Regions from separate parts of the Clavibacter capsici genome, predicted to be linked through region 3. Evidence: predicted binding sites of a transcription regulator. Region 3 holds the regulator's gene; each other region holds the start of a gene.
The links. The regulator LexA, encoded in region 3, represses DNA repair genes until DNA is damaged. The targets are predictions, from matches to a motif close to TCGAACANNTGTTCGA.
Positions count from the first base shown of each region.

Region 1: a site for LexA is predicted at 2,103-2,118, ahead of AES38_RS07240 (DUF6504 family protein). Genes of this name have one in related genera too.
Region 2: a site for LexA is predicted at 2,666-2,681, ahead of AES38_RS07215 (DNA polymerase III subunit alpha). Genes of this name have one in related genera too.

Region 1 covers NZ_CP012573.1:1,535,678-1,540,907, forward strand. The annotation lists gene AES38_RS07230 (LCP family protein) at 1-901, shown strand, start outside; gene pnuC (nicotinamide riboside transporter PnuC) at 938-1,636, opposite strand; gene AES38_RS07240 (DUF6504 family protein) at 1,739-2,062, opposite strand; gene AES38_RS07245 (aldo/keto reductase) at 2,314-3,183, shown strand; gene AES38_RS07250 (App1 family protein phosphatidate phosphatase) at 3,254-4,351, opposite strand; gene AES38_RS07255 (SOS response-associated peptidase) at 4,390-5,121, opposite strand.
Region 2 covers NZ_CP012573.1:1,530,252-1,535,481, forward strand. The annotation lists gene AES38_RS07215 (DNA polymerase III subunit alpha) at 1-2,621, opposite strand, end outside; gene AES38_RS07220 (glucose-6-phosphate dehydrogenase) at 2,734-4,101, shown strand; gene AES38_RS07225 (dienelactone hydrolase family protein) at 4,190-4,939, shown strand; gene AES38_RS07230 (LCP family protein) at 5,047-5,230, shown strand, end outside.
Region 3 covers NZ_CP012573.1:2,082,158-2,087,387, forward strand. The annotation lists gene priA (bifunctional 1-(5-phosphoribosyl)-5-((5-phosphoribosylamino)methylideneamino)imidazole-4-carboxamide isomerase/phosphoribosylanthranilate isomerase PriA) at 1-601, opposite strand, end outside; gene hisH (imidazole glycerol phosphate synthase subunit HisH) at 676-1,317, opposite strand; gene hisB (imidazoleglycerol-phosphate dehydratase HisB) at 1,314-1,922, opposite strand; gene AES38_RS09805 (hypothetical protein) at 2,042-2,419, opposite strand; gene lexA (transcriptional repressor LexA) at 2,781-3,461, shown strand; gene hflX (GTPase HflX) at 3,543-5,108, opposite strand; gene AES38_RS09820 (class I SAM-dependent methyltransferase) at 5,150-5,230, shown strand, end outside.

The sequences.
Region 1 (5,230 bases), 550 kb from region 3:
CAGCAGCCGCGCGACGGTCATCTCGTTCCCGCGCGACATGCTCGTCCCCATCCCGGAGTGCGAGGGCCCCGACGGCACGAAGTACCCGGCCAGCGCGCGCGCCCAGCTCAACGAGTCGCTGTCCCGCGGCGGCTTCGAGTGCACCGTGCGGATGGTCGAGGGCCTCACCGGACTCGACATCCCCTACGGCGGCGTCGTGCAGTTCAACGGCGTGGTCGAGATGTCCAACGCCGTCGGCGGCGTCGAGGTCTGCGTGGCCAACGGCATCTACGACAAGAAGACCGACTTGGCGCTGGATCCCGGCATCCACCCGCTCCAGGGCAAGGAGGCGGTGCAGTTCCTCCGCACGCGCTACGGCGTGGGCGACGGCAGCGACATCTCGCGCATCGGCAACCAGCAGGTGTTCCTGAGCGCGCTCGTGCGCACCATCAAGAGCTCCGACACGCTGACGAACCCCGCCAAGCTCTACGGCATCGCGCGCGCCGTCGTCGACAACATGCAGCTGTCGACCTCGCTCGCCGACCTCGACACGCTCGTCTCGGTGGCGCTCACGTTCAAGGACATCCCGCTCGACGACGTGGTGTTCCTCCAGTACCCGGGCACCGTGCTCGCCAACGGCCGGGTGCAGCCGGACGCGCCGGCGGCGGCCCAGCTCGTGAGCCTGCTCGCGTCCGACGCGGACTTCTCGCTCGGCCAGCCCGCGGCGACGGGCGAGGCCGGCAGCGTGCCAGGCAGCGTCCCGGGCGAGGGTGCGACGACGCCGCCCGCGGCCCCGTCGCCGACGCCGACCGACGGATCCGCACCGGCGCCCGCCCCGACGCCGACCGCGGAGGTGCTCGACCAGAGCATCACCGGCCAGACCGCCGCGCAGGCCACCTGCTCCAACGGCCAGGGCCGCTAGGGAACGGGAACCGTCCCGCCGGGTGGAGGCCCGGCGTCAGCGCTCGGCGGGTGCCTCGACGACGCGCGGATCCGGGAAGGCCGTCTCGACCGCGGGGCTCGCGGTGCCGCGGGCGCGCATCCAGACGAAGAAGCCCGTGAGCGTGAACGCGCCGTAGAAGACGTACATGAAGGCGGAGGCGTAGTAGCCGGCGCTCACCAGCAGGGGCACGCCGACGAGGTCGACGGCCACCCACACGAGCCAGAACTCGACCCAGCCCTTGGCCATGCCGTAGGTGGCGAGGAGCGAGCCGACGAAGATCCAGGCGTCGGCCCACACGGGCTCGTAGGAGCCGAGCGCCCGGAAGACGGGCGTGAGGATCGCGGTGCCGCCGACGAGCGCGACGACGAGCAGGACGCGCTCGCGTCCGGACGCCCACTGCGGCACGACGGGCGCGCCGCCGTGCCGGGCCTGCTGCCAGCGGTACCAGCCGTAGACCGACACGGCGATGAACATGACCTGTCGGCCGGCCTGGCCGAGGAGGTTCACGGGGTTCGGCGTGCCGAAGACCGCGCCGAGGAAGACGGTGAAGAGCAGCACGTTGCCGACGATGCCGACGGGCCACGCCCAGACCTTGCGGCGCATGCCGCCGAGGGCGCTGGCCAGGCCGAAGAGGTTGCCGACGATCTCGCGCCAGAGCACGACCTGGTCGCCGATGCGGAGCTGCGCGTCGAACAGCCACTCGAGTGCCGCCATGCGGGTCCCCTCCGTGCGCCGCGGTCCGGGTGATCGCGAGCGGGCGCCGTGCGCGGCGCCGATCTGGTGCAAGGCGCGTGCGCCCTCCGCTATTCCCCGGCCTCAGGCGAACAGGCGCACGTCGAGCTCCTCGTCCGACGCCGTGACCAGCGACCAGCGACCGCGCGCGTCGACGCTGAGGTCGAACGAGCCGTCGACCCGCCGCGCGCCCGTGGTGAGCGGCACGGCCTCGACGCGCCACATCGACAGCTCGAGCAGGTGCGCGCTCGCGCCGCGGGGCGCGCGGCCCGTGCGCTGCCACCAGTCGACCCGCGCGATCCACCGCTCGGGGGAGCTGACCACCCCGTAGACCACGCCCCGCCAGGTGAACCGCAGCGGCGACCCGTCTCCGGAGAGCTCGACCTCCACGTCCTCGTCGATCCGCATGGTGCCGCTCCTCTCGCCCGCGCCGGCCGCGCTCCCGCGTTCGAACGGATGTTCGAACGTCTGATCCGAGTGTAGGAACGCCCGCCGACATCCACGAGGGGAGCGGGCGGATCCACCTCACCCTCGACCGGAGCCTGAGGGTCTCGTCCTCTTCCGGCGCATCGGGCATGGATCGGCGGGTCGGCGCGTTGGCCCCGGTGTCCCGAGGGCGGCAGACGCCCCCTCGTCATCGACACCCGAGGAGGGTCCACATGACCGACACCACCACCCGTCCTGCCGAGGCATCCGGCACGTTCACCATCGGCGGCGACCTGCCCGTCGTCCGGCTCGGCTACGGCACCATGCAGCTGACCGGCGAGGGCGTCTGGGGCGCCCCCGAGGATCCGGCCGAGGCCGTCCGCGTCATCCGCCGCGCCGCCGAGCTCGGCGTCACGTTCTTCGACACCGCCGACTCCTACGGCCCGTTCGTCGCGGAGGAGCTCCTCAAGGAGGCGCTGCACCCCTACGCCGACGACGTCGTCGTCGCCACCAAGGGCGGGCTCACGCGCCCCGGCCCCGGCGACTGGCGCCCGGTCGGCCGCCCCGAGTACCTGCGCCAGCAGGCCGAGCTGAGCCTCCGCCACCTCGGCCTCGAGCGCATCGACCTGTACCAGCTGCACCGCATCGACCCGGCCGTGCCGCTGGAGGACCAGATCGGCGTCCTCAAGGAGCTGCAGTCCGAGGGCAAGATCCGCCACATCGGCCTGTCCGAGGTCTCCGTCGACGACGTGAAGGCCGCGCGCGGCATCGCCGAGATCGTCTCCGTGCAGAACCTCTTCAACCTCGCCAAGCGCGACGCCGAGCCGCTGCTCGAGTACGCCGAGGCCGAGGGCCTCGCCTTCATCCCGTGGTTCCCGCTCGCGACCGGCGAGCTCGCGAAGGACGGCGGCCCGCTCGACGCCCTCGCGAAGCAGCACGACGCGAGCCCGTCCCAGCTGGCGCTCGCGTGGCTCCTCCGCCGCTCGCCCGTCATGCTGCCGATCCCCGGCACCAAGTCGGTCGGGCACGTCGAGGACAACATCGCCGCGGCGGGCATCGAGCTCACCGACGACGAGTTCCAGGCGCTCACCGACGCCGTCTGATCCGTCCCGCACGCACGAGGGCCCCGCAGGAGATCCTGCGGGGCCCTCGTCGTCGTGGGCGACGCCGCGGCTAGGTGCCGATGCGCGTGCCGGAGTCGTCGGCGAGCCCGAGGTCGTCGAGCTGCGCGAGGAGGCTCGCGCCGTCGGGGGCGTAGACCCACGGCACGCTGCTGTCGAGCGTGCGCTTCTCGGCCTTGGCGCGGCCGCCCGCGAGCACGGCCTCGCCGGCGCTCAGCTGGCGGATGAGGACGACCTCGACGTTGTCGGGGTGGTGCTCGGCGAACTCGCCGTAGAGGAGCTCGTCGTGCTGGCCGTCGTCGCCCGCGAGGATCCACTTCACGTGCGGGAACTCCTCCGCGAGCCGCTGCAGGTTCAGGCGCTTGTGCTCCATCCCGCTGCGGAACCACCGGTCGACCGTGGGGCCCCAGTCGGTGAGGAGGATCGGGCCCGGCGGGTAGAGGTTCCGCGACAGGAACCGGGTGAGCGTCGGTGCCACGTTCCACGCGCCCGTGGAGAGGTAGAGGACGGGCGCGCCCGTGTGCTGCAGGCGGAGCCGCTCGTAGAGCACGGCCATGCCGGGCGTGGGGGTGCGCGCGTGCTCGTCGAGCACGAAGGTGTTCCACGCCGCGAGGAAGGGGCGGGGGAGCGCGGTGACCATGACGGTGTCGTCGATGTCGCTGAGGATCCCGGTGCGCACGTCGTCGCCCACGACGAACACCGGCGCCTCGACCGTCTCCGAGCCCTGCGCGCGGAGGCGGATGGTGTGCCAGCCGCTCGGCAGGGTCGCCTCGACGACCACGTCCACGACGCCGCCGCGGTCCGCGCGCACGTGGTGCTCGGTGCCGTCGATCTCCACGGTGACGTCGACGTCGGTGAGCGGCACGCTCGTGAAGCTGCGCCAGCCGCGCACGCTCTTGTCGCCCGCGAGCGCGCGTCGGCTCTTCGGATCGGTGAGGAGGACGCGGCAGAGCACGCGCACCCAGCGCACGGACCCGTAGCCCGCGTACGGGATGACGGTGGGGGTGAGCCCGCGCTTGCGAGCGCGGCCCTCGCGGATCTCGTGGATGCGGTCCTCGATGCGCGCCGCCCGGTGCAGCACGGGCGCGGCGGCCGGCGACTCGAGGAGCGTGCGGGTCGCGTGCTTCTTCTTCTTCGAGGAGGGGGCCACGGGCTCAGTCAACCAGACCCGGGGACCGGCTCCGCGCGTCACACGGGTCGGGCGAGCTCCGCGGTGTCGGGCGCGCCCTGGTCGAGGCCGGGGCCGACCTCGTCCATCGCCAGCTGCTCGATCACGTCCTCCGCCTGCGCGGCGACCGCACGCAGCAGGTCCGGGGAGCCCTCGGCCGTGGGGTCGAGCCACTCCTCGACGACGTCGGGGGAGAGCACCACGGGCATGCGCTCCGCGAGCGCCTCCACCGTGCCGGCGGCCGGCCGGGTGAGGACGGCGCAGCTGAGCACCCAGCGGGCCGGGTCGTCCGCGGCGCGCGACGGGTCCCGCCACCACTCGTAGAGGGCCGCCAGCAGGACGAGGCCGTCGCCCGCGCCCACCAGGTACGGGGTGCGGAGGCCGTCGTCGGTCTCGTGGTGCTCGTAGTAGCCGGAGACGGGGATCGCGGCGCGCCGCGAGACCAGCGCCTGCAGGAGCTCCGGGCGGGAGGCCAGCTGCTCGGCGGGCACCTCGGCGAGCGGCGGGCCCTGGTCCGGCCCGGCGGATCCCGCGGGGACGAGGCCCCAGCGCGCCGACTCGAGCCGGCGCACGGGCACCTGGTCCTCCGTGTCGCCCTCGGCGCGGCGGGGGAGCGTGTCCACCAGGACGGCGACGCGCTGCCCGGGGACGATGCGCCAGGAGGGCGCCGGCACGGCGTCTCCCGCGTGGTCCACGTCGAGCAGGTCGACCAGGTCGTCGGCGGTCATGGCCCGGGCGAGGATGCGCGTCATGCCCTCCATACTGGTCGACGCCCCCGACGGCCAGGGACGCGGGCGCGGCATCCGGGGACTGTCCGCGGAAGGATCGATTCATTACGAAGTGGCGTCAGCGGACGCCCCG
Region 2 (5,230 bases), 550 kb from region 3:
AGCTCGCCGATGCGCGTGCGCGCCGTGGTCGCCTCGCCCTCCACGCGCTCCACGCGGTAGACGCCCGTGGAGCGGTTCACGTCGAGCGGCAGCACGGGCACGCCCATCCGGCGCGCCTCGGTGAGGAGCAGGCGCTTGGGGTACATGCCGGGGTCGTGCGTGAGGATCCCCGCGAGGAACTCCGCCGGGTAGTGGGTCTTCAGCCACGCGCTCTGCCAGGTGGGCAGCGCGAAGGCCGCGCCGTGCGCCTTGCAGAAGCCGAACGAGCCGAAGCCCTTCAGCGCCTTCCAGATGCGCTCGACGTCGGCGTCCGAGAAGGGGCGCCGCCCCGTGCGGCCGTCGACGTGCGCGGACGTGCGCTCCCGGAAGGCCTGCTCGACCACCGTGTCCATGCGCTCCATGTTGCGGCGCAGCTCGTCGGCCTCGGCGAGGGAGACCTGCATGCAGTCGGCGAAGATCCGGATGACCTGCTCGTGGTAGATCACGACGCCGAACGTGGGCGCGAGGAACGGCGCGAACCGCGGGTGCAGGTAGTCGGGCCGGGTGATGCCGTGCTTCGTGTCGAGGAACGGCGCGACCATGTTGCCCTTCATGGGCCCCGGCCGGAACAGCGAGATGTCGGCGATGAGGTCCTCGTAGACGTCCGGCTGCATCTTGCCGATGAGCTCGCGCTGCCCCGGCGACTCGATCTGGAACATGCCCAGCGTGTGCGTGGTGCGGATGGCGGCGAAGGTCTCCTCGTCGTCGTGCGGGATCTCGTCGAGCTCGATGCGCCCGTCGCGGTGCACGTAGCGCGCGTCGACCGGGATGCCGCCCGCGACCGCCGAGCGCGCGCCGTGGATGCGGTGGATCTCGTCCAGCGCGTACGCCATGGTGCTCTGCATCCGCACGCCCAGGATGTCGAGCTTGAGCAGCCCCATGTCGTCGATGTCGTCCTTGTCGAACTGGCTCATCGGCAGGCCCATGCCGCTCGGCTGCACGGGGCTCGTGCTGAGCAGGTCGGAGTCGCCGAGGATCACGCCGCACGGGTGCATGGAGATGTGGCGGGGGAGCCGGTCGAGCCGCTCGGTGAGGTCGACCAGCAGGTCGATGCTCGGGTCGTCGCGCACGAGGTCGGCGATGGGCTTCAGCTCCGGCTTCGTCTCGAGCACCGCCCGGAACTCGCGCGCGTTGAACCGCCAGATGTTCTTGGCGATGAAGTCGATCTGCTGCTCGTCGAGGTCGAGCGCGAGCCCCGCGTCGCGCGCGGCGCCGCGGGCCCGGTAGGTGTTCTGCATCGACAGCAGCGTGACCCGGTTGCTCCCGTACCTCTCGAACACGCGGTGGTACACCTCGTGCCGGCGCGCGGACTCCACGTCGATGTCGATGTCCGGCAGCGTCGAGCGCACCTTGCCGAGGAAGCGCTCGAACAGGAGGTCGTGCTCGAGCGGGTCGACGTTGGAGATGCGCAGCAGGTAGTTGACGAGGCTGCCCGCGCCGGATCCGCGCGCCTGGTTGCGCACGCCCATGTCGCGCATGAGGGAGCACACGTCGGCGACCGTGAGGAAGTAGGTGGCGAAGCCGAAGCCCGTGATGGTCTGGAGCTCGGTGCGCATGCGGGCGAGCACGCGCTGCCGCATCGCCTCGTCCACGTGCCCGAACCGCTCGGTGACGCCGGCCTCGGCCTTCCGCCACAGCGCCTCGTCCGGGTCGCCCGTGACGCCGATGACCGACTTCTCCGGCAGCTTGGGCTTCCGCCAGGCGAGGTCGGCGTCGGGATCCAGCCGGCACCGGTCCGCCAGCTCCTCGGTGGCGCGCAGCAGGGCCTCCCCGGCGCGGCGGTCGAGGGAGGAGGTGCCGGCGATCTCGCGCGCGATCGCCTGCATCTCCTTCGGGGTCTTCAGCCACGCCTGGCCGTTGGGCTGCGGCCGGAACGACCCCAGCGGGCGCAGCGTCCCCGCGGCGTCGAGCACGTCGCCCGTGAGCGCGTCGTCGGGCTCGAGGTAGCGGACCGCGTTGGTGAGCACGGCCGGGACGCGATGCGCGTCGGCGAGCTCCAGCATCCGGGCCGCGTGGCGGAGGCTCGCGGACTCGCCGGGCTCGGTGAAGTGGCAGACCACCTCGACCGCGATCGCGCCCGGCAGGAGGCGCGCCCACTCGGCGAGGTGCCGGGATGCGAGCGCGTGGTCGCCGGCCGCGACCGCGCGGCCCACGTCCGAGTCGGGCCCGAGCATGACCGTGCCGACCGGTCCGTCCTCGCCGAGGAGGAAGGCGGGCGGCCGGGTGCGTTGGATGCCCGCCTGGGCGCTCCGGGCGGTGCTGCGCGCCGTGCCCCGGCCGTGGCTCGCGCTGATGAGCCGGCTGAGCGCCGCCCAGCCCTGGCCGTGCGTGCCGCCGTGCGCGAGCACCGTGATCCGCCCGGGGTGGTCGCCCGTGAGCCCGAGCTCCGCGCCCACGACGGGGGAGACCCCCGCGGCGATCGAGCGGCGGATGTGGCGGACGGCGCCGTACAGCCCGTCGCGGTCGGTGATCGCCGCGGCCGACGCCCCCTCGGACGCGACCCGGTCGACGAGCGCCTCGGGCGCCGTGGTGCCGTGGTGGGCGGAGAACGCGGACGCGACGTGCAGGTGGGTGAAGCTCACGCACGCCTCCCGACGGATCCGCCGCGCCCTCCCGAGCGCGATGTTCGAACGGATGTTCGACTCGCCCAGTGTAGGTCGGCTGCCCGACGGCCGCGACCCGTAGTCTCGGAGGATGACCAGCGAACCCTCCACCCTCGTCATCCTCGGCGCCAGCGGCGACCTCACGGAACGCCTCCTCCTGCCGGGTCTCGGCAGCCTCGTGGCGAGCGATCGGGGGCGGCGGATCCAGCTCATCGGCACCGGCCGGAGCGAACGGTCGCCCCAGGAGTGGACGAGGACGGTCAAGACCGCGTTCGACTCCGTGGAGGCCACGGGGCGCCGGGCGGCGAGCATCGTCTCGTCGACGAAGTACATCCAGGCCGACCCCACGGACCTCGACGACCTGAAGCGCATCCTCGAGGCGTGCGAGGGCGCGCCGGCCCTGTACTTCGCGCTGCCGCCGGCCATCTCCATCGCGGTGTGCGAGAAGCTCGAGCAGCTCGACCTGCCGGAGGGCACCACGCTGGCGCTCGAGAAGCCCTTCGGCTCGAACAGCCGCACGGCCGCCCAGCTCAACCGCCAGCTGCTGAAGCTCGTGCCGGAGGACCGCATCCACCGCACCGACCACTTCCTCGGCCTCTCCACGGTGCTCAACCTCGTGTCGCTGCGCTTCGCCAACCGGTTCTTCGAGTCGGTGTGGAGCGCCAGGGACATCGAGAAGGTCGAGATCCTCTACGACGAGACGCTCGCGCTCGAGGGCCGCGCCGCCTACTACGACAAGTCGGGCGCGCTGGTCGACATGATCCAGAGCCACCTGCTGCAGGTGCTCGCGGTCTTCGCGATGGAGCCGCCCGCGAGCATCGACCCGGACGACCTGCGCTCGAACATCGCCTCGGTCCTCCGCGCCACGGAGGTCTGGGACAACGACCCCGTCGCGCACAGCCGCCGCGCCCGCTACACGGGCGCCACGGTCGACGGCACCCGCATCCCCGCCTACGCCAAGGAGGAGGGGGTGGATCCGGCCAACGAGACGGAGACGCTCGCGGAGGTCACCTTCGGTGTCGCGAACGCGCGCTGGGCGGGCGTGCCGTTCCGGCTGCGGTCGGGCAAGGCGCTCAAGGAGGCGTCGAAGCGCATCGTCGTCACGTTCAAGCCCGTGGCGCACCTGCCGCGCGGCCTCCACGGCTCGGCCCGGCCCGACCGGCTCGTCATCGACCTGAAGCCCGACGGCATCTCGCTCGAGGTCACCATGGACGGCACCGGCGAGCCCTTCACGCTCACCCAGTCCACCTTCCGCGCGGAGTTCGCCCAGCCCGAGCTCACCCCGTACGGCGAGGTGCTCGACGGGATCCTCGCCGGCGACCCGCGCCTCTCGGTCCGCGGCGACGTGGCCGAGCGGTGCTGGCGCATCGTCGCGCCCGTCATGCGCGCCTGGAAGGGCGACCGCGTGCCCATGGCCGAGTACCGCGCCGGATCCGCGGGGCCGACCGCCTGGCGCTGACCGGGCCGCGTCGGCCTCCCGTATGACGGCTCGCTGGGCGTCGTCGCCTCCCGGGGGCGGCGCCCACGGCGCGCCCTAGCGTGAGGGCATGCCCGTGACGCTCACCGAGATCCCCCTGCCCGCCGCCGGACCCGGGGCGTCGCCCGGCCTGCACGGCGTCCTCGCGGTGCCCGACGGCGACGGCCCCTGGCCCGCGGTCGTCGTGGTGCACGAGGCCTTCGGCGTCACTGACGTCATGCGCCGCCAGGCGGAGCGGCTCGCCGAGGCCGGCTTCCTCGCGCTCATGCCCGACCTCTTCTCCGCGGGCGGCGCGCGCCGCTGCCTGGTCGCGACCTTCCGCACGCTCGCGGCGGGGGAGGGCCGCGCGTTCGTCGACGTCGAGTCCGCCCGCCGCGCGCTCCTCGCCCGCGCCGACTGCACGGGTCGCGTGGGCGTCATCGGCTTCTGCATGGGCGGCGGGTTCGCCCTCGCGGCGGCCTCCCGCGGCTTCGACGCGTCGAGCGTCAACTACGGCATGCTCCCCGACGACCTCGACGGCGTGCTCGACGGCGCGTGCCCGATCGTCGCGAGCTACGGCGGGCGCGACCGGCAGCTGGCCGGATCCGCCGACCGGCTCGAGGCCGCCCTCGTCGCGCACGGGATCGACCACGACGTGCGCGAGTACCCGGATGCCGGGCACGCCTTCCTGAACGACGCCGAGTCGGGGCCGCGGCTGCTCCGTCCGGTGCTGCGCGCGGTCGGGATGGGCCCCGAGCCCGCGTCGGCGGAGGACGCGTGGCGGCGGATCGACGCGTTCCTCGACGCCCACCTGCGCGACGGCGAGCCCGCGGGGGCGTAGCGCATCCGTCCGCGCGCCGGGCGGACTCTCCACCGCCCTCGGTTACCCTGTGGAGGATCCGGGTGCCCGCGCCCGGCGCTCCCCGCCCGGCGACGAGAGATCCCCCCATGCAGCACGCCCCCCAGAGGACCCGCGCCGACCGGGCCCGCGTCCGCGGCATCGCCCGCCACGGCCGGCTCCGCGCCCCGAGCGCCTCGCGCACCGTGATGAAGGGGATCGGCATGGTCGCCGCCGTCTCCGTCGCAGCGGCGGCGTCGATCCTGACCATCGCCTTCTGGGACCTCTCGCGCA
Region 3 (5,230 bases):
CGACCGGGCGCTCGGTCCGCTCGAGCACGTCGCGGAGCAGCGCGATGTTGGGACCCTGCAGCGTGCCGTCCTTCGTGACGTCGGTCACGACGTAGCGCGCGCAGCCGGCCTCCTCGAGGCGCTCCAGCACCTCCCAGATGTCGCCGCCGTCCTTCGTCCAGCCGCGCGCGGAGAGCGTGCGCCCGCGGACGTCGAGCCCGACCGCGACGGCCTCGCCGTGCTGCGCGATGACGCTGGCGGCCCACTCGGGGTTCTCCAGCGCGGCGGTGCCGAGGTTGATGCGCGTGGCGCCGCTCTCGAGGGCCACGTCGAGCGAGCGGTCGTCGCGGATGCCGCCGGACAGCTCGATCTGCACGCCGTCGATGGCGCGGATCACGCGCGAGATGACGGAGAGGTTGTCACCGCGACCGAACGCGGCATCGAGGTCGACGAGGTGCAGCCACTCGGCGCCCTGCTCGGCCCAGTCGCGGGCCGCGTCGACGGGGTCGCCGTACCCGGTCTCGGTGCCGGCCGCGCCCTGGGTGAGGCGGACGGCCTGGCCGCCCGCCACGTCGACGGCGGGCAGGAGGGTGAGGCGGGGGGTGCTGGTGAACTCGCTCATGGGGCCTTCCATCGATCGGGCGTGCGGGCGTGCGGAGCCGTCGGCGACGGCGGGTGCGGGTGGGGCTGGGCGGGTCAGGTGGCGCGCAGGGTCCCGAGCCAGTTCGAGAGCAGCCGGATGCCGGCCTCCCCCGACTTCTCGGGGTGGAACTGCGTGGCGGAGAGCGGGCCGTTCTCGACGGCGGCGACGAACGGCTCGCCGTGGGTCGCCCAGGTGACGCGCGGGGCGGGCAGCGGAGGGAGCGGGTCGATCCCCCACGTGCGCGCCGCGTAGGAGTGCACGAAGTAGAACCGCTCCTCCTCGAGCCCGGCGAACAGCGCGGAGCCCTCGGGGACCTCGACCGTGTTCCAGCCCATGTGCGGGAGGACCTCGGACCGGATGCGGTCGACCGTGCCCGGCCACTCCCCCAGCCCGGCGACGTCGACGTCGCGCTCGACGCCGCGGTCGAACATGACCTGCATGCCGACGCAGATGCCGAGCACCGGGCGCCCGCCGGCGAGGCGCCGGTCGACCACGCGGTCGCCGCCCGCGGCCCGGAGCGCGGTCATCACCGCGGAGAACGCGCCGACGCCGGGGACGAGGAGGCCGTCGGCCTCGTGCGCGCGCTTCGGGTCGCCCGTCAGCTCGACGTCGGCACCGGCGAGCTCGAGGGCCTTGACGGCGGAGTGCACGTTGCCGCTGCCGTAGTCGAGGACGACGACCGAGGGCCGCGTCACAGCGCGCCCTTGGTGGACGGGATGCCGGACACGCGCGGGTCGAGCTCCTTGGCCTGCCGGAACGCGCGCGCGAACGACTTGAACTCGGCCTCGGCGATGTGATGCGGGTCGCGCCCGCCGAGGACCGTGACGTGCACGGTGAGCCCGGCGTGGAACGTGATGGCCTCGAAGACGTGGCGGACCATGGATCCGGTGAAGTGGCCGCCGATGAGGTGCATCTCGAAGCCGGCGGGCTCGCCCGAGTGGACGAGGAACGGACGCCCGGAGATGTCGACCACCGACTGCACGAGCGCCTCGTCGAGCGGGACGAGCGCGTCGCCGAAGCGGGCGATGCCCGACTTGTCGCCGAGCGCCTCGCGGATGGCCTGGCCGAGGACGATGCCGACGTCCTCCACCGTGTGGTGCACGTCGATGTGCGTGTCGCCGGTGGCGGTGACCTTGAGGTCGGTCAGCGAGTGCTTCGCGAACGCGGTCAGCATGTGGTCGTAGAACGGCACCGACGTGCTGATCTCGGAGGCACCGGTGCCGTCGAGGTCGAGCTGGAGATCGATGCGGGACTCGCTGGTCTGCCGCGTGACGTGCGCGGTGCGCGCGAGGGTGCTCATGACCTCCATGCTACCGATCGGTTCCGAGCGGATGGCCCCCGCTCCCGGCCGCTACCGGGAGTCGAGGCCGTACGGGATACGCCGCGTCGCACCCCGACGACGCGGGGTGCGGGACGGGGTCAGCGCGCGTACTGCGCGGGGACCGCGAGCTGCTGGCCCGCGGCCACGTCCGACGTGGGGAGGCGGTTGAGGTCGACGACCGACGCGATGACGTCACGCGGGTCGGCGCTCGGCGCGATCTCCTCGGCGAGGTCCCACAGGGACTGCCCGCTCGACACGGTGACGTACTGGAAGGTGGCTCCCGACGCGTCCTTCGACGCCACGGCCGCACCGCCGTTGAGGGCGACGAGCCCGGCGCCGAGCGCGAGCGGAGCGGCGACGAGCGCCGTGAGGACGATGCGGCCGCGACGCGTGATGCGCAGGCGCGTGCGGGGCGTGACGGCGGCCTCCGCGACGGGGGCGGCGGGGAGGGCGGTGGATGCTGCTGCGGTGTTCATGGTGACCTCTCGTGCGAGACGGTGGGGCGTCGATGCGACGCGCCCGGCGATGCAGTGCGGTACGGCATGCGATGCGGGTCGGGCAGCTCGCACCCGGCTCTCGGCCGGGAGAGCCGGGTGCGAAGCTGTGTTCCGAACATACATTCGAAACGAGCCCTCCGCAAGCCCTCATCGCCCCGATCCGGCGTCCGGGCCCGCGACACGCTCGAACAGGTGTTTGTACGAGGTGCGCCGGCTGGATACAGTTTCGAGTGCCTGGTGTCCATTCCACCGGGCACCACCGACATTGCCCCCGCGAGGGCGTCGGCCCGCCGGGTCGTCGCGCCGCCCGGGGCGTCGGCGACGAGAGGCGGGCCGTGGCATGACGGACGAGCGAGCGGCGGGAGGCGGCGCGACCAGGCGCCGCAAGAGCCTCAGCGACAAGCAGATCTCGATCCTGGAGTTCATCCAGCGCACCATCGCCGGCCAGGGCTACCCGCCGAGCATGCGGGAGATCGGCGATGCGGTCGGCCTCGCCTCGCTCTCCAGCGTCACCCACCAGCTCAACCAGCTCGAGCTCTCCGGCTACCTCCGCCGCGACCCCAACCGCCCGCGCGCGCTCGAGGTCCTCATCGACCTGCCGGGTTCGGGAGCCGCGGAGACCGGCGAGCCCGCCACACCCGTGGGCGACGCCGCCATGGTGCCCATGGTCGGCCGCATCGCGGCGGGCATCCCCATCACCGCGGAGCAGATGGTCGAGGAGGTCTTCCCCCTCCCCCGCCAGCTCGTGGGCAAGGGGGACCTCTTCATGCTCCGGGTCGTCGGCGACTCCATGATCGACGCGGCCATCTGCGACGGCGACTGGGTCGTCGTGCGCCAGCAGAAGACCGCGGAGAACGGCGACATCGTCGCGGCCATGCTCGACGACGAGGCCACCGTCAAGGTCTTCCGCCAGCGCGACGGCCACACCTGGCTCCTGCCGCGGAACAGCGCGTTCGAGCCCATCCTCGGCGACTTCGCCGAGGTCGTCGGCAAGGTCGTGGCGGTCATGCGCTCCGTCTGATCACGACGCCCCCCCACGCACGAGAGCGGCCGGTCCCCGAGGGGATCGGCCGCTCTCGTGCGTGCGGGGCGGGTGCGTGGATCAGACCGCGGGCACCACCGCGTAGGCCTGGACCTGCGCCTCCTGCTCGGCCGTGACGAGGGCGCGCACGCGCGTCCCCTCCTCCACGTACGAGGTCTCCAGCACCTTGGCGCCGTCGTGCAGCATCGCCACGATCTCCCCGTGCTCGAAGGGCACGAGCAGGTCGACCTCGATGGTGGGCTGCGGGAGCAGGTCCGCGATGCGGCGACGCAGCTCCTCCACGCCCTCGCCCGTGCGGGCCGACACGAACACGCCCTGCGGAGCGAGTCCGCGGAGGACGACGCGGTCGTCGTCCGAGGCGAGGTCGCTCTTGTTGAACACGACGATCTCGGGGATGGCGGAGGCGTCCACCTCGGCGATGACCTCGTGCACGGTCGCGAGCTGCGCCGCGGGATCCGGGTGCGACGCGTCCACGACGTGCACGAGCACGTCGGAGTCCGCGAGCTCCTCGAGCGTCGACCGGAACGCCTCGACCAGCTGGTGCGGGAGGTTCCGCACGAACCCGACGGTGTCGGCGAGCGTGTACAGCTGCCCCTGGTCGGTCTCGGTCTTGCGGACCGTGGCGTCGAGGGTCGCGAACAGGGCGTTCTCGACGAGCACGCCCGCCTTCGTCACGCGGTTGAGCAGCGACGACTTGCCGGCGTTCGTGTAGCCCACGATCGCCACGGACGGCACGGCGTTGCGGTCGCGGTTGGCGCGCTTCGTGTCGCGCGCGGGCTTCATCCCCGCGATCTGCTTGCGGAGCTTCGCCATGCGCGTGTTGATGCGGCGACGGTCGAGCTCGATCTTGGTCTCACCGGGCCCGCGGGATCCCATGCCGGCACCGGCGCCGCCGACCTGACCACCGGCCTGGCGCGACATCGAGTCGCCCCAGCCGCGCAGGCGCGGCAGGAGGTACTGGAGCTGCGCCAGCTCGACCTGCGCCTTGCCCTCGCGGCTCTTGGCGTGCTGGCTGAAGATGTCGAGGATGACGGCGGTGCGGTCGATGACCTTGACCTTGACCACGTCCTCGAGGGCGCGCCGCTGGCTCGGGGCGAGCTCGGTGTCCGCGATGACGGTGTCGGCGCCGACGGCGGCCACGAGCGCGCGCAGCTCCTCGGCCTTGCCGCTGCCGAAGTAGGTGCTGGGATCCGGGGTGGGACGCCGCTGCAGCAGGCCGTCGAGCACCACGGCTCCCGCGGTCTCGGCGAGGGCCGCGAGCTCGCGCATGCTGTTCTCGGCGTCGTCGACGGAGCCCTGCGAGTACACGCCGATGAGGACGACGTTCTCGAGGCGCAGCTGCCGGTACTCGACCTCGGTGACGTCCTCGAGCTCCGTGGAGAGCCCGGCGACCCGGCGGAGCGCCTGCCGGTCGGCGCGCTCGGTCTGGTCCCCGTCCGAGCCCTGCTCGGTGTCGGGGGTGGCGGAGAGCGCCTGCGCGCCGGATCCGCGGAAGAGGGCGTAGCCGGCGGACCGGTTCTCCGCCCGGGCGAGGACGCGCGCGACGACGTCGTCCCCGGCGGTGTTCTCGGTGGACGTCGTCGTCGTGTCCGCGGGCTCGTGGTCGTGCTCGTCGTGCGTTGTCATGTGCTCCCATCGTAGCGTCGGCGTCCGGTATCGTCCCGTGCATGGCCGACGCGCATTACTTCTCCTCGTCGCCGGCCGGTCCCCTGCGCACCCGCACGATCACGGCCGAGCTGGGCGGACGG